DNA from 4 places in the Dickeya dadantii NCPPB 898 genome. Region 1 is predicted to be linked to each of the others. Evidence: predicted binding sites of a transcription regulator. Region 1 holds the regulator's gene; each other region holds the start of a gene.

Region 1 (5,626 bases):
GGCGACAGCTATCACCGCTATACCCGGCCGGAAATGGACATGGCGATCCGCAAAGCGCGGGATCTGGGGCGCCACATCAGCTATTTCGGGCCGGAAGCGAACGATTTCTGCCAGTTGGAACACACCTTTATCGAATATGGCCTCAGCGGCACCGGCCAGACCCGCAAATACCTACACACCTACGACGAGGCGATTCCCTACAATCAGGTGCCCGGCACCTTCACCCCCTGGGAGCCGATGCCGGAACCGACCGACCTGTTGTTTTACGAGGGGCTGCACGGCGGCGTGGTCACCGACCAGCACGATGTGGCGCAGCATGTCGACCTGCTGGTCGGCGTGGTGCCGATCGTCAACCTGGAGTGGATTCAGAAGCTGGTGCGCGATATCAACGAGCGCGGTCACTCCCGCGAGGCGGTAATGGATTCCGTCGTGCGTTCGATGGAGGATTACATCACCCACATCACCCCGCAGTTTTCCCGCACCCACATCAACTTTCAGCGCGTGCCGACGGTGGATACCTCTAACCCGTTCGCCGCCAAAGCCATTCCGTCAATGGACGAAAGTTTCGTGGTGATTCATTTTCAGGGGCTGGACCACATTGACTACCCTTACCTGCTGGCGATGTTGCAGGGCTCGTTCATTTCCCACATCAACACGCTGGTGGTGCCGGGCGGCAAAATGGGGCTGGCGATGGAACTGATCATGATGCCGCTGGTGCAGCGATTAATAGAAGGCAACCATATTGACTAAGCGACGCGGCGGAGCACCGAAACTCGCCGCCGCGTGCCTGACGATTTAGTCGAGCGCGATCACTTCGTGGCTGTGGGTGATCGTCACCGCTTTCTCCAGCATCAGCGCCACGGAGCAGTATTTCTCCGCCGACAGCGACACCGCACGCTCCACGGCCTTGTCGTTCAACCCTTTGCCGGTAACGATAAAGTGCAGGTTGATGGCGGTGAACAAACGCGGCGCTTCCTCACGGCGTTCAGAGGTCAGGCGCACTTCGCAGTCCGCCACATCGTAGCGGCCTTTCTGCAGGATAGACACCACATCAATGGCGCTGCATCCGCCTGCCGCCATCAGCACCATTTCCATCGGGCTGGGCGCTTTATCGCCGGCGTTGCCGTCCATCAGCAGTTGATGTCCGGACGCGGACTCGCCAAGAAACGTTAACCCTTCAACCCATTTCACCCGAGCCTGCATAAGTTTGCCCTCAATCAATTATTTTTGAAATTTTACACCGCTTATGTATAAAAAAGTCTGATAATCAGAGCTTAATCATGCTGAAGCGAGACAACACAAGACACTACACTCAACCTGTGTTACAAACGAAGGCGTAAACCGGTGTGCGTTGAGCCTCTGCCTGACCAGCCGCCGGCTTACTGGCGTCATCCGATATACCCTCAATAATTCGATTGCAGGAAAGCCAACGCGCCTGCAGCCTGAAGTATGACGGTTATAGACAGCCTCAGTATATTCCCTGACGTCATTCCGCCAGGACGGAATTGAATTATAACTATGTTATCACGCCGTACAGGGAACTCTGAGCCCTGTGATTTGCGCAGTGAATTACAACAGAGGATAACAGCGAATGGTTCTCGGCAAACCGCAAACAGACCCGACTCTCGAATGGTTCCTTTCTCATTGCCACATTCACAAGTACCCATCGAAGAGCACTCTGATTCATCAGGGTGAAAAAGCAGAGACGCTTTACTACATCGTGAAAGGCTCGGTTGCCGTGCTGATCAAGGATGAAGAAGGCAAGGAAATGATTCTTTCTTATCTGAATCAGGGCGATTTTATCGGCGAACTTGGTTTGTTCGAAGATGGTCAGGAACGCAGTGCGTGGGTCCGGGCGAAAACCGCCTGCGAAGTCGCTGAGATTTCCTATAAAAAATTCCGCCAGCTGATTCAGGTCAACCCGGATATTCTGATGCGGTTGTCCTCGCAGATGGCGCGACGCCTGCAGGTGACCTCGCAGAAAGTCGGCAACCTGGCGTTCCTCGACGTAACCGGCCGTATCGCGCAAACCCTGCTCAACCTGGCCAAGCAACCGGACGCCATGACCCACCCGGACGGCATGCAAATCAAGATCACCCGGCAGGAGATCGGTCAGATTGTCGGCTGTTCCCGCGAAACTGTCGGTCGTATCCTGAAGATGCTGGAAGATCAGAACCTGATCTCCGCCCACGGTAAAACCATCGTGGTGTACGGCACCCGCTGATTATCATCCACCGGATCAAAATCAGCCGGATCAAAAAGAGCGTGCCCAGGCACGCTCTTGTCGTTTTAGTGCAGAGAAAAGCCGTGGCTTACGCGCCTTTCACCACCTGCTCCACTGCTTTCCCGAACAGCGCCATGCCTTGATCGATCTCTTCCGGAGTAATCACCAGCGACGGCACAAAACGGATCACGTCCGGCCCCGCCACCAAAATCATCAACCCCAGGTCCGCCGATGCGGCCAGGAAATCCCTGGCGCGGCCATGCCAGGCCGGTTTCAGCTGCGCGCCCAGCAGCAGACCCATGCCGCGGATTTCGTCGAAAATATCGTACTGCGCATTAATGCGCTCCAGCGCAGACACAAAGCGCGCATGACGATCCACCACCCCGGACAGCACCTCCGGCGTGTTGATCACATCCAGCGCCGCTTCCGCCACCGCGCAGGCCAGCGGATTGCCGCCGTAGGTCGTGCCGTGAGTACCGACCGCCATCACCGACGCAATCTCTTCCGTGGTCAGCATCGCGCTGATCGGGAAACCGCCGCCCAGCGCTTTGGCGGTGGTCAGAATATCCGGCGTGATGCCGTAATGCATATAAGAGAACAGCTTGCCGCTGCGGCCCATGCCGCACTGCACTTCGTCAAATACCAGCAGCGCCTGATACTGATCGCACAGCTCGCGCACGCCGCTGAGGAAGGCCGGCGTAGCGGGCGTGATACCGCCTTCGCCCTGAATCGGCTCCAGCACCACCGCGCAGGTGTGGTCATCCATCACCGCTTTTACCGCGTCCAGATCGTTGAACGGCACATGCACGATGTCCGCCGGTTTCGGGCCGAAACCATCGGCGTATTTCGGCTGGCCGCCGACGGAAACGGTGAACAGCGTACGGCCGTGGAACGACTGATAAAACGAAATGATCTTGGTCTTGTACGGGCTATGGCGGGTAATGGCGTAATGGCGAGCCAGCTTGAATGCCGCTTCGTTGGCTTCCGCACCGGAGTTAGCGAAAAAGACGCGGTCGGCAAAGGTGGCATTGATCAGTTTGGTGGCCAAACGCAGCGCCGGTTCGTTGGTGAACACGTTACTGGTATGCCACAGGGTTTCGCCCTGCTCTTTCAACGCCGCCACCAGCGCCGGATGGCAGTGCCCCAACGCCGTTACCGCGATGCCGCCGGAAAAGTCGATATATTCCTTGCCCTGCTGATCCCAGACACGGCTCCCTTTGCCTTTTACCGGCACAAACTGCGCGGGTGCATAAACCGGAAGAATTACCTTATCGTAAGTATCCCGTGTTACTGCTGCTTTCTCTGTCGCCATTTGCTGCCCCGTTGTGATATCCGTGGTTTTCGAGTGAAAATATAGTCATTAAATATGCATAAAAAATCAAAAATACGCAATCATTAATCCGGTAATGCCGGATTTGCGCCCGCTATCCACCTATAAATCAAGGAAATTTCTCAGTAGCTGGTGTCCCTGCTGGCTGAGAATGCTTTCCGGGTGGAACTGCACGCCTTCCAGCGGCAGCGAGCGGTGACGCACACCCATGATCTCATCGATTCCGGCGTCGTTCTCGGTCCAGGCGGTCACCTCAAAACAATCAGGCAGCGAATCCTTTTCCAGAATCAGCGAGTGATAACGGGTGACGGTTAACGGGTTTGCCAGCCCGGCGAATACGCCGCGGCCAGCGTGCCGTACCGGCGAAGTCTTGCCATGCATCACCTGACGGGCGCGCACCACCCGCGCGCCAAACGCCTGCCCCAGCGCCTGATGCCCCAGACACACCCCCAAAATCGGCAACGTGCCGGCGAAATGGCGGATAGCCGCCAGCGAAATCCCGGCGTCATCCGGCGTACAGGGGCCAGGGGAAATCACCAGCCGTTGCGGCGATAACCGCTCAATGTCCGCCAGCGTCAGCGCATCATTACGCCTGACCAGCACCTCCGCCCCCAACTCGCAAAAATACTGGTACAGGTTGTAGGTAAAGGAGTCGTAGTTGTCGATAAGTAGCAGCATATCTTTATCTATCAGCGGGTGAATGGCGTTATGCTCGGTGCAGGCGTCATGTCTAACACAACATGATGCAGAATGAATGATGTCGAGTCTGAAGAGTTGAGACACGGTTGTCCAGATGCGAGCCTGAAACAGCCGGAGAAGGCAGTAAATGGAGAAGAAAATAAATAAAGAAATGGGTGCCAATACCGCGAAAAACCCGGCCATGCCATGGCCGGGGACGTTAAGAAAGGGAGCCGGCTGTCACCCGGTTTCATCACGCAACACCACCGGGTTGAATTTTTTCCGGAACTCGATGGGCGTAACGCCGGTATAACGTTTGAACATTTTCTCAAAATGGCTCAGGTCGCCATAGCCGCAATCCAGATAGAGATTGGTGATCCGGCTCATGGGGTGGCATTCCAGCCGCTGGCAGGCATAGAAAATGCGGGTCTGATTCAAAATCTGCTTAAACGACAGCCTGAGGCTGTGCTTGAGCAGATAGGAGAGATGCGACGGGCTGATGTGGGAATTCTCCGCCAGCTCAATCAGCGTCACCTCCTGCTGGAAATGTTCACCCAGATACAGTAACGCCTTGATCACCGACGGGTGAAACTGCTGCAGAGCGTCCTGATCGCGGCTGAGCACCGCATCGCACAATGAACGGTTAATCCGTTGCCGCTCGCCCGACGCCTCCAGCTCAGTTCGTGTCACGATTTGCGGCAGAATGCTACTGGCCTGCGCCAGGTCGATCTCGGCGTCGTCGCTGAGCATCAACAGCCGGGCGACACTATGCCACAGTTGCCGCACGTTGCCGGGCCAGTCGTAATGATGCAGGTGAAACAGCACCTCGGGATGCAATGTCTGCCGGACGGACTGACGGTACGCCTGCCAGGCGGCATGAACCAGTTCGGCGATATCCTGCGTTCTGCCTTTCAGCGCCGGCACTGACAGCGACTGGCAGCCAAATGCCGACACCAGCTGCGCACCGGGTTGCGCCGGCGACGCACGTTGCTCGGTCAGCGTCGCAATCAGCCCAAACACCAGACGCAGCTCGCTCCGCCGGGCATGTTCCACCCGAAGCAACGCCAGAGCCTTCTGCTGCTGCTGTTCGGTTAGCGTATCAAAACCAGGAATACACAGGGTCAACCGACGATCGTCGGGAATCGCGGCAAGAACCTGTTCCAGCCGTTTGATGGGATCACCTTCGCCACCCAATTCGACATAGCGCCCCTGCAGCGCCTGTAGTCTGGCGCGAATATAGCCGGTGATTTCAGACAGATCCGCGCCCGGCTCGCCAAAAAGCAGAATAGGCCTGCCGGATAACATCAACCGATCAATCCGGTCACGCAATACCGAAGGCAAAAAGATAAATTCCGGGATATGTCGCCCCACCGAATAGCCCGTGAAGGGTATTT
Region 2 (5,626 bases), 880 kb from region 1:
GCTTGCTGAAAATGGATTTGAAATCGATCTGACCGTCTCCCGGCGAGCGGAAGCGCCCGGCGCGTTCGGTCCAGGGCTGATAGCCGCCGTAAACGCCGCTTTTGCCGCTGGGTATAAACTCGGCGTCTTTCACATGAAAGGCCCGGATTCTGTCGTGGTAAATATCGATAAAGGCGAGGTAATCCATCTGCTGCAACAGCATATGGCTCGGGTCGTACAGCACATGGCAGCGCGGGTGGTCGTCAACCGCATGGAGAAAACGCTCGAAACTGACGCCATCGTGCAGGTCTTCCGACGGGTGCAATTCGTAACAGAGGTCAACGCCGTGGTGATCAAAGACGTCCAGGATTGGGCGCCAGCGCTGGGCCAGCTCGTCGAAAGCCTCTTTGATTAACGTTTCCTTGCGCGGTGGCCACGGGTAGAAATAGGGCCAGGCCAGCGCGCCGGAGAAGGTCGCATGGGCGCGCAATCCCAATTTTTCTGACGCGGCGGCGGCGTTTGTTAACGCGCTTACCGCCCATTGCTGCCGCGCTGTTTTGCTCTGGCGAACGGCAGGCGGCGCAAAATCGTTAAAGGCGTGATTGTAAGCCGGATGTACGGCAATCAACTGGCCTTCGAGATGGGTGGAGAGTTCGCTAATCACCAGCCCGTATTCAGCCAGGCGTCCGGCGACGTCGTCGCAATAGGTTTGGCTGTGCGCGGCCGTTTCCAGATCAAAAATGTGCGGATGGTTGCAGGGGATCTGGAGCGCCTTGAAACCGAGGCCAGCCGCCCAGCCGGCTAGCCCTTCCAGTGAATTAAAGGGCGCCTGTTCCCCAATATACTGCGCGAGAAATAAACCCGGCCCTTTTATTGTTTGCATTCTGCCTCCCTATGTAATGGCTTAACGGTTGTCTTGCTCTTGATATTTAAAGGAAAGAAGGAAAATAAACGCGATGACGGCGGCCATAACGGCCGGGATCCACCAGAAGGTGACCCAGTTGTGTACCTCGGGCGGCGTGGTCTGTCCGAGCAGCCGGTTATACAGCGCGCCAGAGATTTGCGAGCCGAGCAACATGCCAATACCGTAGGTAAACATGACAATCAGGCTTTGCGCCTGACCTTTGACCTTGTCGCCGGCAACGCGATCGGTATAGATAAAACCGATGACAAAGAAAAAATCGTAGCAAACGCCATGCAGCAAAATGCCGAGGTACAGCAGCCCACGCCCGGTCTCGCTGACGCCAAGGGCAAACAGCGCATAGCGGAGAAACCACGCCAGCATACCGATCAGCAGCATGTATTTGATGCCCAGACGGCGGAACAACAGCGGGATAATCAACATGAAAAAGATTTCCGACATCTGGCCGAACGACATCGCCGTGCTGACGTCTTTAATGCCGAGATCCGCGAGGAATGACGCGGTGTAGGCGTAGTAAGTACCCAGCGGAATGGAAATCAGGGTGGCGCAGACGGAAAAAATCAGAAAATGACTTTTCTTCAGCAGGGCGAAGGCGTCGGCGCAGAACAGATCGCGCAACGCCAGCGGCTGGCCTTTGGCCGGCGCCGGCGTATGGGGCAACGTCAGGCTATAAACGGCCAGAATGACGGAGCACACCGCGGCAAGCTGGAAAATCATCACGCTGGCGGCAATGCCGGTAACGCCAATCAAGATCCCGGCGACAATCCAGCCTATCGTGCCGAACACGCGAACCACCGGAAAGGTTTTTTCCGCACTCGCCAGACTGTGGAAGGCAATGTTGTTGGTCAACGCCAGCGTCGGCATGTAACACAACGTGTAGGCGAACAGCAGTGCAATCAGCTGTGCGCCATTTTCGCTTGCCAGCGCCTGCGGAACACACCACAGGATCGCCGCGCCGGCCAGGTGCATCACCGCCATCACTTTCTGCGAAGGGAAAAAGCGGTCAACCAGCATGCCGAGCACAAAAGGGGACAGGATGGAGGCGATAGGCCCGGCCGAGAAAGCGTCGCCAATCAATGAGGACATGTTGTGCTGCGTCATCACCAGCCCCAGCGTGACCGACCAGCTTCCCCAGATAAAAAATTGCATAAACATCATGAACGACAACCGGGGAACGAGCAGTTTATGCAGTGATGTTTTTAATTCGGTACTCATAATTGAAGAATCCATACTCTCCCGCCTTTTAAAAGTAATCGATTACAAAGTGCCTTCAGGTAGAAAGTAATCGATTACTTTACTGAACTCTCTGGGTACGTTTTGGAAATGCGAGATTTATCACAGGAAATGCGTATGACAGAACAGAGGGATCGCAGCAAATCCGGTGTTACAGCAAATCAGGCTGGCAACTCCACGACGGCGATGCCGGTGTGCTGGACGCCGGCCGGGCGAATCAGCCCAGCGTGAAATGCGCCCGAAACTGTTCTAACGCCTCTGCGTCATCTCCCTGCGCCCACCCTTCCAGCGCTATCGGCCCGCGGTAATCCACCTCATGCAGCGTTCTGGCGATGTACCGGTAATTGATCTCGCCGGTTCCCGGCTGGTGGCGGCCCGGTACGTCGGCCACCTGGATTTCCCCGATAAAGGGGTGACAGCGGCGAATCAGCTCGGTGAGATTGCCTTCGCCGATTTGTGCGTGATAGAGGTCGAGATTCATCTTCAGGTAAGGGCTGTTGACGGCGGCAACCAGCGCGAACGTTTCGCTGGCTTTGGCAAACGGCGTTCCCGGGTGGTCGACATCCACGTTGAGATTTTCCAGCGTAAAAACGCGGCCGTATTGCTCGCCCAGGCGGGCAACCTCATGCAGCGCGGCGGCGGCGTTTAACCACATTGAGCCGGTAAGGGTATCAACCGGCGTTACCGGCAACCCGCTGGCATCCAGCACGCTGCCGGTGAGATTAAGGTTCAGACAATCCAGCTTGTCGGCCGCGGCCAGCGACGCCCGAGCGGTGGTTAATAGCCGGCGGATCCCTTCACTATCGGTGAGGTTCCCGGCCAGAAAACCGGACATGGAGGTAAAGCGGGCGCCGGTAGCCGCCAGTGCGGTGAGGTCCTTGTGTTCCCAGCTCCACATTTCAACGCCGAAACCCAACGCATGAATATGCCTGACGCGTTCGATGAACGGGAGTTCAGGGAAAACCATTTCGGCGCAGACGGAGAGCGGATTGTTCATGTCGGTGCGTGACCTCACGGTGGCGTTGCGCATGTCATGTGCCATGCATGCAGGTTGATCTCTGGCGGCGCTTGCTCATTGCCGGCGTAACTTCGCGGATAAATTGGCGAATGGGTAAAAATATTGCATAGACAGCCTGTTCATGACCCGGTAATTTTGTGATCTGCGTCAGATTATTGCCTGCGGGCAGGGCTATTGAACGCCGGATTCTGGGGTGATGTTTTTTCTGAGTCGTGTTGTTCTCTGAATAATTCGGGTTGTTCTCTGAATAATTGTTCTCTGAATAATATTGTTGAGGAGATGTTCATGGCGGGTTCAGCGCGTGCGGTCATGATTGCCAAAGGGTTGCAGACCATACTCAATTTCGGCCTGTTGGTGCTGGCGGTGATTCTGGTGATCTTTCTGGGCAAGGAGACCTGGCATCTGGCGACGGTACTGCTGGTCAGCAATGAGAAAGAGTCGTCCTATATGCTGATCGAAAGCCTGGTGATTTATTTTCTCTACTTTGAGTTTCTGGCGCTGATCGTGAAGTATTTCCTGTCCGGCTATCACTTCCCGCTGCGCTATTTTATCTACATCGGTATTACCGCCATCGTGCGGCTGATTATCGTCGACCATAAAAACCCGGCGGATACGTTCATCTATGCCGGGGCGATCCTGATTCTGGTGATCACGCTTTATCTGGTCAACAGCCCGCGCCTGAAGCGGGAATAACCACCAAAGAAAAAGCCAGCTCAAGGGAGATTGAGCTGGCCAAGGAGGTGGTTCCTAGTAGCATAACTACGCTTATTTTTCGTTTTGTATTTTCTCAGCGCTGCAATAGTAACCAGTTAGCCAGGTCATTGATGTGATCTGATTCTAAAAAATGTCACAATTGGTACGATAGTGTCACCTTTTTGTTATTTCGCGTGTGGATTGCGGGTGTTGGTGCCCGGCAGATTACGCAGCAGCAACGCATATTCCAGCGCGATGTCGTCCGGCACCGGCAGATACACCGTATGACCGTCACCCGGCGCGACATCGATCGCCTGACCTTTCGTGTTGAGCAGGGTATCGATGGTGAACTGGATGTTGCCGCCCGGCGTCATCATTTCCACGCTGTCGCCGCGGGAGAACTTGTTCTTGACCGCCACTTCCGCCAGCCCGTCGCGCCGCTCGCCGGTAAATTCCCCGACAAACTGCTGCTGGTCCGACACCGAATAACCGTAGTCGTAATTCTGGTAATCCTCATGGACGTGGCGACGCAGGAAGCCTTCGGTGTAACCGCGGTGCGCCAGCCCTTCCAGCGTTTGCAGCAGCGTTGGGTCGAACGGCTTGCCCGCTGCGGCGTCGTCAATGGCGCGGCGATACACCTGCGCGGTACGGGCGCAGTAGTAGAACGATTTGGTGCGGCCTTCGATTTTCAGCGAGGCAACCTGCATGGTGGTCAGTCGTTCCACGTGCTGAATGGCGCGCAGGTCGCGCGAGTTCATGATGTAGGTGCCGTGTTCGTCTTCAAACGCGCTCATGTATTCGCCCGGACGCTGCTTCTCTTCCAGCATGAATACCTTGTCGGTGGGCGCGCCGATACCCAGCGTCGGTTCCACTTGAACGGCGGCGTCGAGCTGCGTGACGGCAATCGGCTCGTGGATGTGTACGATGTTGCCGACGGCGTCCTCTTTACCTTCCTGCACGTTGTATTCCCAGCGGCAGGCGTTGGTGCAGGTGCCCTGATTCGGGTCGCGCTTATTGATATAACCGGACAGCAGGCAGCGGCCGGAATAGGCCATGCACAGCGCGCCGTGGACGAAGATTTCCAGTTCCATTTCCGGCACCTGGGCGCGGATTTCGGCAATTTCTTCCAGCGACAACTCGCGCGACAGAATCACCCGGCTTAGCCCCATCTGCTGCCAGAATTTCACCGTCGCCCAGTTAACGGCGTTGGCCTGTACCGACAGGTGGATCGGCATATGGGGAAAGTTTTCCCGCACCAGCATGATCAGGCCGGGATCGGACATGATCAGCGCGTCCGGGTTCATTTCGACCACCGGTTGCAGATCGCGCAGGAAAGTTTTCAGTTTGGCGTTATGGGGCGCGATGTTAACCACCACGTAGAATTTTTTGCCCAGCGCATGGGCTTCGCTGATGGCTTGCGCCAGCGTCTGGTGGTTGAATTCGTTGTTGCGCACGCGCAGGCTGTAGCGGGGCTGGCCGGCATAAATCGCATCAGCGCCATAGGCAAAGGCGTAACGCATATTTTTCAGCGTACCGGCCGGAGAGAGTAATTCCGGTTTGAACATGGTGTTTTCTCAAGTCTGATCACAGGTCAGGCTGTTCCCGGGCGGGAACAGTAAAGGCGGCAGATTCTAACGCCAACGGCGGGAAAAATCAGTAGTCAGCTTACAAAAAGTAAGCCTATTGGCGCGCCGGGCTGCCGATGGCCGGACGACAATCCGGCCGTCGGCGGCGATCAGGCGGTGCGGATACCGGCGGACGGGCCGACCAGTTCGCGCTGG
Region 3 (5,626 bases), 2.0 Mb from region 1:
GCTTCGCCATCCGTTTGAGCAAATCGCTCATTGAGGAGACAAAACTCACGGTAAAACGATCGGGCGCCAAAGTGGAAAGATAGCGGTTGACCTGACGCCCCATGTAGCTGGTGTCGGTGTAATTGAGCAGCGGCAGCCCGGCGGCGCGAATATCAAACAACGGCTTGCCGGCCGCATCGCAGGCGCACACCGGGTACAGGGTAGAATCCATGATACGGGTATGACGAAACGGTTCCGACATCAGTTCCTCGTTGTAAAACGAGAAAATGAAATCGCTGCGCCCTTCCTTCAGATTAAGTACCGCATCATCCACATCGATGGATTCGACATAGAAAATCTTCTCCTGCAAATCCGGCACGGTTTTGAGTAACTCCGGCATCACAAACACCGACAGCGAATGCGCCGCCGCAATCGTGATCTTGTTCTTGTAATGGCTGCCGCCATGCAGCTTGTGAATCTGGTATTCCAGATCGTCGAGGGTGTTGCGGATATGGGCGTGAAAAATCTTGCCCTGCTCGGTCAACTGCAACGGCTGGGCGCCGCGGTCGAAAATATCGAACCCCACCGCCTCTTCCAGCGCTCGGATCCGTCGGCTGAATGACGACTGGGAAATGTTGCGCGTCTCGGCCGCCAGTGTAAAACTACGGTGCTCCTCCAGAGCGAGGAAATCGTATAACCATTTGGTTTCAATGTTATTCAGCATTGAAGAACACCTTTCAGAAAAACGCATTATACGCATAACGCTAGCAATGTTATGCAAAACATACATAGAGGATGGGAATTTCGCAATTCACATTTCCGAGCGCTGTGAGATGATTTTTCCACTCCCACATCACCAGCAATGAGGCGGAAAACGTGAATCCTGTAGTCGGCATTCTTGGCGGCATGGGACCCGGTGCGACCGTGGATGCCATGCAAAAACTCATCCGGCAGACTCCGGCCAGAAAAGATCAGGAACATATTCCGATGATCGCGGTTTCTATTCCGGATATTCCCGATCGCACCCAGTGTATTCTCAATCACAGCGTCTCACCGCTGCAGAAAATGGTGGAGTACATGAAGATTCTGGAGAACGCCGGCGCTAGCTGCATCATCATTCCCTGCAACACCGCGCATTACTGGTTTGAGGACTTGAAGCGGCATACCCAGTTGGAAATGATCAGCATTATTGACGCCACCTGTCAGCAAGTGGCTGAACAGCGCGTTCGTCACGTCGCCATTCTGGCTACCACCGCCACCGTACGCGGTGAAATTTACCAGCACGCGCTGGCTGGCCAGCAGGTGCGCTGTACATTACCGACCGACGAGCAGCAGGACGCGGTGATGAACAGCATCTACGCCTACAAGGCGGGCGACATTGCGCAGGCCCGGGCGCTGTTGCTGCCGGTGGTCGCCTCGCTGCGGCAACGGGGCGTGGAGAAAATCATTTTGGGTTGCACCGAACTGCCGCTGATTCTGGAACCGGAAGCCGTCGCCGAACCGGACGCCTATCTGGATGCCACCGATGCGCTGATCAAAAAAACCATCGCCTGGTATTACCAGCAGGTCACGCATCCGCCGGTCGCGGCGTAATTTTTCTCTGTCAGTCGCAGTTGCTGTCGCCAGCCTTTGTTATGATAACGCCAGGTGACAATACAGGGGCTGATTAACAGAGAATCATGAAAGCGAAACCAGTAACGCTCAATGACGTGGCGGCTTACGCCGGCGTGTCGTACCAGACCGTCTCCCGGGTGCTGAATCAGGCACCCCATGTCTCGGACCGTACCCGGGAAAAAGTGGAGCAGGCGATGGCCGCGCTCCACTACATCCCCAACCGGGTGGCCCAGCAGCTGGCGCGCCGCAGTGCCACCACCATCGGTCTGGCGACTATCGACCTGTCGCTGCACGCCCCTTCCCAAATTGCCGCCGCCATTAAAACCACCGCCAGCGAACTGGGATTCAACGTAGTGATATCCATGCTACGCTCCGTCGATGGCAACGACGTCCAGCGCGCCGTTAATGAACTGCTGGCGCAACGGGTAGACGGCGTAATAATCAACGTGCCGCTGGAACAGGAAGCGGCGGAGCAAATCCACCGGTTGTGCGCCGCCACACCGGCGCTGTTTCTCGACACCGCCCCCACCGCCGACCTGCCGAGCGTGATATTCGACCCACATCAGGGCACCAGACTGGCTATCGATCACCTGGTGGCGCTGGGCCACCGCCGGATCGCATTGCTTGCCGGCCCACAAAGCTCGGTATCCGCCCGGCTGCGTTACGAAGGCTGGCAACAGGCGCTGGCCGCCCACCTGCTAACACCCTGCGCCACGGCGGAAGGCGACTGGAGCGCCAGCGCCGGTTATCAGCAGGCACATCTGCTGCTGGCGAATTCGGTTCGCCCGACCGCCATCGCCGTTGCCAACGATCAAATGGCATTGGGCGTGCTGCGGGCTATCCACGAGTATGGCCTGCGCGTGCCGGAACAGATTTCGGTGATCGGCTTTGACGACACCCGCGACAGCGCCTATTTCCAGCCGCCGCTGACCACCATCCGTCAGGACTTCCGGCAACTGGGCCGGGAAAGCGTCAACCGGCTGCTGGAGTGCCTGCAATCCCCGCACAAGCACAGTCCCGCTCCGCTACGGCTGAAAACCACGCTGATCCCCCGTCAGACCACCGCCGCCTGGCAACCCTCCACCTTGTCGCCGCAGGATGTTGCGCAGCAGCTGATTACGCTGGCGCGGCAATTACAACACTAACCCATTCCCCCTGACGCCGGTTTTGTGATCGACACCACTTTCCGGCGCCCTTGCGCTTTACTCACGCGCGGCAAGCCGCGATCCTGCCAGTAAATTGTGAGCGGATAACAAATCCTGTTCATCCGCCTGTCAGGCGCTTTCAGCCATTCACTTTCAGCCAATAAAGGAAAGCCTGCTTTATGTCCACTGCTTCCGCTTATGCTCCTCTATCCGACATCTCGCTGGCGGATATTCTGGCCAGACGTGACTGGGAAAATCCGGCTTGCCCCCATGTTCGCCGGCTGGACGCACACCCGCCGTTTTCCAGCTGGCGCGGCCTCGACGCAGCCCGTGACGACCAGCCTTCCGATCGGCTTCAGCGGCTGAACGGCGCATGGACCTTCAGCTATTTCCCACGTCCGGAAGCGGTACCGGAACAGTGGCTGACGCAGGACCTGACCGACGCTGATGCTATTACCGTGCCGTCCAACTGGCAGTTAGCGGGTTACGACGCGCCGATTTACACCAACATCAAATACCCGATACCGGTCAACCCGCCGTTCGTCCCGCAAGACAATCCCACCGGTTGTTACTCGCTCACATTTTCAGTTAACGCCGACTGGCTGACGCAGGGCCAGACCCGCATCGTGTTCGACGGCGTCAACTCCGCCTTTCACCTGTGGTGCAACGGCAAATGGGTCGGCTACTCCCAGGACAGCCGGCTGCCGGCGGAGTTCGACCTGACGCCCTACCTGCAGCCGGGAGAAAACCGGCTGGCGGTGATGGTGCTGCGCTGGTCTGACGGCACCTATCTGGAAGATCAGGACATGTGGCGCATGAGCGGCATTTACCGCGATGTCTATCTGCTGCACAAACCGGCGGTGCATCTGCGCGATGTGCAACTCACCACCCCGCTGCGCCACAGCTACACCCAGGGCACGCTGTGCGTAACAGCGCAGGCCAACCTGCCGGAAGATCAGGCGCAGGCGTGGCAACTGACTGTGCAACTGTGGCGCGACGGGCAACTGGTGGGTGAACGCCGCGCGCCGTTTGGCACGCCGGCGATCGACGAACGCGGCGCCTATCACGACCGGGTGAACCTGCAAATAGAGGTGGAGCGGCCTGCGCTGTGGAGCGCGGAAGAGCCCAATCTGTACCGGGCGGTGGTGGCGCTGGAACACGCCGACGGCACGCTGGCGGAAGCGGAAGCCTATGACGTCGGCTTTCGCGAGGTCGCTATCCGTAACGGCCTGCTGCTGCTCAATGGTCAGCCACTGCTGATTCGCGGCGTCAACCGCCATGAACATCATCCGCAACGTGGTCAGGCCATCGACGAAGCGACCATGCGGCAGGATATTCTGTTAATGAAGCAGCACAACTTCAACGCGGTGCGCTGCTCCCACTACCCCAATCATCCGTTGTGGTATCGGCTGTGCGACCACTACGGTCTGTATGTAGTAGACGAAGCGAATATCGAAACTCACGGCATGCAGCCGATGAGCCGCCTGTCCGACGACCCGCGCTGGCTGCCGGCTTACGCCGAGCGGGTTACCCGCATGGTACAGCGCGACCGCAACCATCCCTGCATCATTATCTGGTCGCTGGGCAACGAGTCCGGCTACGGCCCAACCCACAGCGCGCTCTACCAGTGGGTGAAACAGCAGGACCCAAGCCGGCCGGTGCAATACGAAGGCGGCGGCGCCAACACGCCCGCCACCGATATTCTGTGCCCGATGTACGCCCGGGTGGATCAGGACCAGCCGTTCCCGGCGGTACCGAAGTGGTCGATAAAAAAATGGATCGGTCTGCCGGGAGAAAACCGGCCGCTGATCCTGTGCGAATACGCGCACGCCATGGGCAACAGCTTTGGCGGATTCGACCGTTACTGGCAGGCGTTTCGCCAGCATCCGCGTCTGCAAGGCGGCTTTGTCTGGGACTGGGTGGATCAGGCGCTGCTACGTGAGCAGGATGGTAAAACGCACTGGGCCTACGGCGGCGATTTCGGCGATAAACCCAACGATCGTCAGTTCTGCCTCAACGGTCTGGTGTTTCCCGACCGTACGCCGCACCCGGCGCTGTATGAAGCCCAGCGCGCCCAGCAGTTTTTCCAGTTCACCCGCCATGAAAGCGCCCCGCTTACGCTGACCGTCACTAGCGAATACCTGTTCCGTCATAGCGATAACGAGGAACTGCGCTGGCGCATCATGCAGGATGACGTGCAACTGGCGTCGGGCGTGGTACCGCTTACTGTCGCTCCGCAGGGCTGCCAGACACTCACTCTGCTTGATCAACTGCCTGCGCCGCAACACCACGCCGATATGTGGCTGACGGTGGAGGTGGTTCAGCCGCACGCGACCGACTGGTCGCCCGCCGAACACCGCTGCGCCTGGGATCAATGGCCGTTGCCGATGCCGCTGGCGCATTCAGCGCCACACCGCGACGACGGTGCCTGTCCAACCCTGACTCGGGATGATGACCATTTCGATATCATCCACGACCAGCAACGCTGGAGCTTCGACCGACGCAGCGGTCTGCTGACGCAGTGGTGGCGCGACGGGCAGCCGCAGCTGTTAAGCCCGCTACAGGACAATCTGACGCGCGCGCCGCTGGATAACGACATCGGCATCAGCGAAGTGGACCGTATCGACCCGAACGCCTGGGTGGAACGCTGGAAGCTGGCCGGACTGTACCAGTACCAGACCGACTGCCGGCAGATCCGCGCCGACACGCTCAGCGACAGCGTGCTGATCACCACCGAACACGTCGGTCATTACCAGCAACAGACGCTGTTCATCAGCCGTAAACAGTGGCGTATTGACGCGCAAGGCGTGTTGACGGTCAGCGTAGAGGTAGATGTTGCCCGTCACCTGCCGCCGCTGGCGCGCATCGGCCTCTGCGGCCAACTGGCG
Region 4 (5,626 bases), 2.0 Mb from region 1:
TATTTCATTATTCGGAATATCACGTATTGCCAGGTTGGATGTGTCGACATGAATACAATAACTGAAATCGCTAACTGCCGGCACCAGCGTGCCGGCATGGGTTGTCATGATGGGTGACTTAACGGAGCGCCGCTATTATGCCCGGTGCCCGCACAGTTTGTAGTACAGCTCGTTCCAGCGCAGCCCGTCTCTGAAGGCCGGCAGGGTGGTGCCCTGATCAATCAACGTCAATTCGATGTTGTGCAGGTCAGCGTACAGCCGCAGATAATCGAGATCGAGCGATTGGGTGAACACGGTATGGTGGGCGCCGCCTGCCAGAATCCAGGCTTCGGCTGCCGTTTCCAGCGACGGCTGCGCCTGCCAGAGTGCGCGGGCGACCGGCAGTTTCGGCAACGGATGCGGCTGGGCGACGGTATCCACCTGATTGACCAGCAGGCGAAAACGATCGCCCAGATCGATCACGCTGACGTTCAGCGCCGCTCCGGCCGGCGCGGAGAAGATCAATCGCACCGGATCCGCTTTGCCGCCGATCCCAAGGTATTGTGCATCCAGCAGCGGTTTTTCCTCGCTGGCGATGCTGGGGCACACTTCCAGCATATGGGCGCCCAACACCAGATTGTTGCCGGGCGCGAAATGGTAGGTGTAATCCTCCATGAAGGAGGTGCCGCCGGGCAGCCCCTGCGCCATGACCTTCATTACGCGCAGCAGCGCGGCGGTTTTCCAGTCGCCTTCGGCGCCGAAACCGTATCCCTGTTGCATCAGACGTTGCACCGCCACGCCGGGCAGTTGCTTGAGGCCATAGAGGTTTTCGAAATTGGTGGTAAAAGCCTTAAAGCCGCCCTGATCGAGAAAACGTTTCAGCCCAAGCTCGATGCGGGCCGCATCCAGCAGATTTTGCCGTTTCGGACCATGCAGTTTGAGCGCTTCGCTGAGGGTGTAGCTGGCTTCGTACTCTTCAATCAGCGTATTCACGTCGCCCTGGCTGACATCGTCCACCACGCCGACCAGGTCTCCCAGCCCCCAGGCGCTGACCGCGTAACCAAACTGGATTTGCGCCCCGACTTTGTCGCCTTCGGTGACCGCCACTTCCCGCATGTTATCGCCAAAACGGGCCACTTTGAGCTGACGGCTTTCCTGCAACGCCGCCGCCACCCGCATCCACTTGGCGATGCGCTCATGGGCGTGACGATCCTGCCAGTGGCCGACCACCACCTGATGGGGCTGGCGCATGCGCGCGCCGATAAAACCGAACTCACGCCCGCCGTGGGCGGTCTGGTTCAGGTTCATAAAGTCCATGTCCATGGTGTCCCAGGGGATATCGGCGTTGAACTGGGTATGGAACTGCAGCAGCGGTTTGTTGAGGATGCTCAGACCGCCAATCCACATTTTGGCGGGCGAGAAGGTATGCAGCCAGGCCAGCAGCCCGATGCAGTTATCCTGATAATTAGCGTCGCGGCACAGCGCGGTGATTTCATCCGGAGTTTTGACCAGCGGTTTAAGTACCAGCCGCACCGGCAGGTTGGCGTCACGGTTAAGGCCATTCACCACTTTTTCGGCGTTTTCTTTCACCTGACGCAGCGCTTCCGGGCCATAAAGATGCTGACTGCCAATCACAAACCAGACTTCGAGCGGCTTAAATTGTTCCATGATGACTCCTGTTTGGGTTCCCAAAGGGATGTAAAAGTGATGTTCGGCAAACGCTCAATGGTCTGCCCCGGTCTGGGGGCTGTAGGCGGGCTCCGCCAGCCGACACCACTGCTGATAACGTTCGTACAGCTGTTGATAACGGGCGACTCGTTTCGGATCGGGCATCAGGGTACGTTCGATGCCGCAGGCCATATGCTGCTGGGCGATCGGGATGTCCGGGTGAACGCCGGCGGCTACGGCGGCGAAGATGGCGGCGCCCAGTGCGCAGCATTGATCCGACGCGACGATCTGCATCGGGCGGTTCATCACGTCGGTGCAGACTTGCATGATGGTGGTGGATTTACGGGCGATGCCGCCCATCGCCAGCAGGTTTTCCACCGGGATCTGTTGAGATTCGAAACAGGCCATGATGGCGCGGGCGCCAAACGCGGTGGCGGCGATCAACCCGCCAAACAGCGCCGGCGCGTCGGTGCCGAGATTGAGATCGGTGATCACCCCTTTGAGTCGCTGGTTGGCGAACGGTGTACGGCGGCCGTTAAACCAGTCGAGCACCACCGGCAGGTGATCGAGCGACGGGGCGTCGGCCCAGGCTTGCGTCAGCTGCGTCAGCAGGCTGGATTGCAGCTGTTCCAGCTGCGGCTGCCAGTCGGGGTGTTCGCGGGCGGCCAGCTGTAGCGGCCAGCCCAGCACGCGGCCAAACCAGGCGTACATGTCGCCGAAGGCGGATTGCCCGGCTTCCAGACCGATATAACCGGGCACCACGCTGCCGTCCACCTGGCCGCAGATCCCGGCGATCGTTTTGTCGCCGACTCGATCCGCATCGGCGATCACAATGTCGCAGGTCGAGGTGCCGATCACTTTGACCAGCGTGTAGGGTTGCGCCCCGGCACCGACGGCGCCCATGTGGCAATCGAAGGCGCCGCCGGCGATAACGACCTGTTCCGATAAGCCTAACCGACGCGCCCATTCCGGCGTCAGCGTGCCGACCGGACGATCGGCGGTCCAGGTATCGGTAAACAGTGGATACTGTAGTTTTTCGGTCAGGCAGGGGTCGAGCGCCTGCAGAAAGTCTTTTGGCGGCAGGCCGCCCCAGTCGGGATGCCACAGCGATTTGTGTCCGGCGCTGCAACGGCCACGGCGGATGGCGTCAGGCGCGGTGGTGCCGGAGAGCAGGGCCGGCACCCAGTCGCATAATTCTATCCAGGATACCGCCGTCTGACGCACAGAGGGATCCTGCCGGCTGATATGGAGAATTTTGGCCCAGAACCATTCCGACGAGTACACCCCGCCGATGTAGCGGGTGTAATCCGGGAACTGGCCGCTGCGGCACAGTTGGTTGATGGCTTCCGCTTCGTCAATCGCGGTGTGGTCTTTCCACAGCACGAACATGGCGTTGGGGTTGTCCGCGAATTCCGGACGCAGTGCCAGCACGTTGCCCTGTTCGTCAATCGGCGCCGGGGTGGATCCGGTCGAGTCGACGCCAATACCGATTATCTGCTGGCGCTGCTCAGGAGTAAGCCGCGCCACCACCGCGCGGATCGCCAGCTCCAGCGATTCGATGTAATCCAGCGGATGATGGCGGAACTGATTGCTGGCGGGGTGACAATATTGTCCCTGGCGCCAGCGCGGATAGTAAACCACTTCTGTTTCCAGCTCCTGTCCGCTGCGGCAATCCACCGCCAGCGCACGGACAGAATCGCTGCCAAAATCAAGACCGAGAGTAATGGCGCCCGCACTCATCGTTGCTGCTCCTGTTAATCGTAGGGATCACGCTGTTTACGATAGACAGGCCGTTCTGGCGCCGTGAGGAGCGGTTGGCTGGAAGTATGCATTTTTCTGTCACAAACAGGAGTTTTGTGATGGCGGTCATAAGTTAATGGCTGGTTAAATTCGCTGAATCTATGTACGAATCGGCTGTAGTTTCTGAATGTGATAATGCTCTCTCTTCGTGATGAAAATAACAGCTACAACTTACGCGTCTGAAGGAAAGTGGAGGATGGAATAACAATAACTCTTTGTTTTTTCATCGCTACAAAAAGGAATATCTTGCTGGGAGCGTTTACACACGTGAGGGCATCCCCGGTTGCCAGCGTGTTAAAGATAACAATGAGCGGAGAAGACCATGCATAAATTCACTAAGGTTCTGGCAGCGATTGGCCTGGCCGCGGTTATGTCACAATCAGCTATCGCGGAAAACATGAAGCTGGGCTTTCTGGTCAAACAGCCGGAAGAACCCTGGTTCCAGACCGAATGGCGGTTCGCTGACAAAGCCGGTAAAGACCTGGGATTTGACGTTATCAAGATCGCCGTACCGGATGGCGAAAAGACCCTCAATGCTATCGACAGCCTGGCGGCCAGCGGCGCCAAAGGGTTTGTCATCTGTACCCCCGACCCGAAGCTGGGCTCGGCCATCGTAGCCAAAGCGCGCAGCTATAACCTGAAAGTGATCGCGGTGGACGATCAGTTCGTCAACGCCAAAGGGCAGCCGATGGACAGCGTACCGCTGGTAATGATGGCCGCCACCAAGATTGGCGAGCGTCAGGGGCTGGAGCTGTGGAAAGAGATGCAGAAACGCGGCTGGAAACTGCAGGAAACGGCAGTCATGGCGATCACCGCCAACGAGCTGGATACCGCCCGCCGCCGTACTTCCGGTTCGATGGACGCGCTGAAAGCGGCCGGATTCCCGGAAAAACAGATCTATCAGGTACCCACCAAATCCAATGATATCCCCGGCGCGTTCGACGCCGCCAACTCGCTGCTGGTGCAGCATCCGAACGTGAAAAACTGGCTGGTGGTCGGCATGAACGACAACACCGTGCTGGGCGGCGTGCGGGCGACTGAAGGGCAGGGATTCAAGGCCGGCAATGTAATCGGCATCGGCATCAACGGGGTGGACGCGGTCAGCGAATTGTCCAAGGCACAGCCGACCGGCTTCTACGGCTCGTTGCTGCCCAGCCCGGACGTGCACGGCTACAAGAGCATCCAGATGCTGCATGACTGGGTGACCAAAGGCGTCGAGCCGCAGAAATTCACCGAAGTGACCGACGTGGTGCTGATCACCCGCGATAACTTCAAAACCGAACTGCAGAAGAAAGGCCTGATGTAATGAACTTTGTCCAATCCCGCCTTAGCCGGCGGGGGCGGACACTGGCCGCGCCGTCATACATGGCGGCGCAGACCATTGAGGATGCTGAAATGACCGTACAGTCACCTTATTTATCCTTCCGCGGGATCGGCAAGGTTTTTCCCGGCGTCAAGGCACTGGATGACATCAGTTTCGACTGCCATGCCGGACAAATCCATGCGCTGATGGGGGAAAACGGCGCGGGAAAATCCACATTGCTGAAAATTTTGAGCGGCAATTACACGCCGTCACAGGGAGAAATTCATATTAAAGGGCAGCCGGCGCGCTTCGCCAATACGATGGACGCGCTGAACGCCGGAGTGGCGATTATCTACCAGGAGCTGCATCTGGTGCCGGAAATGACGGTGGCGGAGAACATCTATCTGGGGCAGTTGCCGCATAAAGGCGGGCTGGTGAATCGCTCATTGCTGCGTTATGAATCGCGTTTGCAACTGGAGCATCTGGGGTTGGATATCGACCCGGATACGCCGCTGAAATACCTGTCCATCGGCCAGTGGCAGATGGTGGAGATCGCCAAGGCGTTGGCGCGCAATGCCAAGATCATCGCCTTTGACGAGCCGACCAGCTCGCTGTCGGCGCGGGAAATCGAACAGCTGTTCCGGGTGATCCGCGAATTGCGCAGCGAAGGCCGGGTGATTCTGTATGTGTCGCACCGGATGGAGGAGATCTTTGCTCTCAGCGATGCCATTACCGTGTTCAAAGACGGACGTTATGTCAAAACCTTCGCCGACATGCAGCAGGTTGACCACGAGCAACTGGTGCAGGCGATGGTGGGACGCAATCTGGGCGATATCTACGGCTATCAGCCGCGTCCGCATGGTGACCCGCGGCTCG

Evidence for each region. Region 1 encodes CRP, which controls carbon source genes, mostly activating them, when cyclic AMP is high. Its sites were predicted from a motif close to ATGTGANNNNNNTCACAT; they were not measured.
Region 2: psiE (phosphate-starvation-inducible protein PsiE) is a predicted target of CRP. The motif match lies at 3,288-3,305, and genes of this name have one in related genera.
Region 3: DDA898_RS07260 (beta-galactosidase) is a predicted target of CRP. The motif match lies at 2,761-2,778, and genes of this name have one in related genera.
Region 4: DDA898_RS10825 (arabinose ABC transporter substrate-binding protein) is a predicted target of CRP. The motif match lies at 3,575-3,592, and genes of this name have one in related genera.

Annotation. Positions count from the first base shown of each region.
Region 1 covers NZ_CM001976.1:4,333,713-4,339,338, forward strand. Annotated here, with positions in the region: gene DDA898_RS19510 (phosphoribulokinase) at 1-750, shown strand, start outside; gene DDA898_RS19515 (OsmC family protein) at 796-1,203, opposite strand; gene crp (cAMP-activated global transcriptional regulator CRP) at 1,592-2,224, shown strand; gene argD (bifunctional acetylornithine/succinyldiaminopimelate transaminase) at 2,313-3,536, opposite strand; gene DDA898_RS19530 (aminodeoxychorismate synthase component II) at 3,657-4,232, opposite strand; gene DDA898_RS19535 (helix-turn-helix domain-containing protein) at 4,473-5,626, opposite strand, start outside.
Region 2 covers NZ_CM001976.1:3,455,783-3,461,408, reverse strand. Annotated here, with positions in the region: gene DDA898_RS15515 (sugar phosphate isomerase/epimerase family protein) at 1-862, opposite strand, end outside; gene DDA898_RS15510 (MFS transporter) at 884-2,116, opposite strand; gene DDA898_RS15505 (TIM barrel protein) at 2,352-3,176, opposite strand; gene psiE (phosphate-starvation-inducible protein PsiE) at 3,438-3,845, shown strand; gene trhP (prephenate-dependent tRNA uridine(34) hydroxylase TrhP) at 4,031-5,410, opposite strand; gene DDA898_RS15490 (glutathione S-transferase family protein) at 5,581-5,626, opposite strand, start outside.
Region 3 covers NZ_CM001976.1:1,531,749-1,537,374, reverse strand. Annotated here, with positions in the region: gene hypT (hypochlorite stress DNA-binding transcriptional regulator HypT) at 1-703, opposite strand, end outside; gene cuyB (cysteate racemase) at 856-1,572, shown strand; gene DDA898_RS07265 (LacI family DNA-binding transcriptional regulator) at 1,659-2,738, shown strand; gene DDA898_RS07260 (beta-galactosidase) at 2,918-5,626, shown strand, end outside.
Region 4 covers NZ_CM001976.1:2,341,883-2,347,508, forward strand. Annotated here, with positions in the region: gene araA (L-arabinose isomerase) at 136-1,647, opposite strand; gene DDA898_RS10820 (ribulokinase) at 1,702-3,387, opposite strand; gene DDA898_RS10825 (arabinose ABC transporter substrate-binding protein) at 3,770-4,753, shown strand; gene araG (L-arabinose ABC transporter ATP-binding protein AraG) at 4,843-5,626, shown strand, end outside.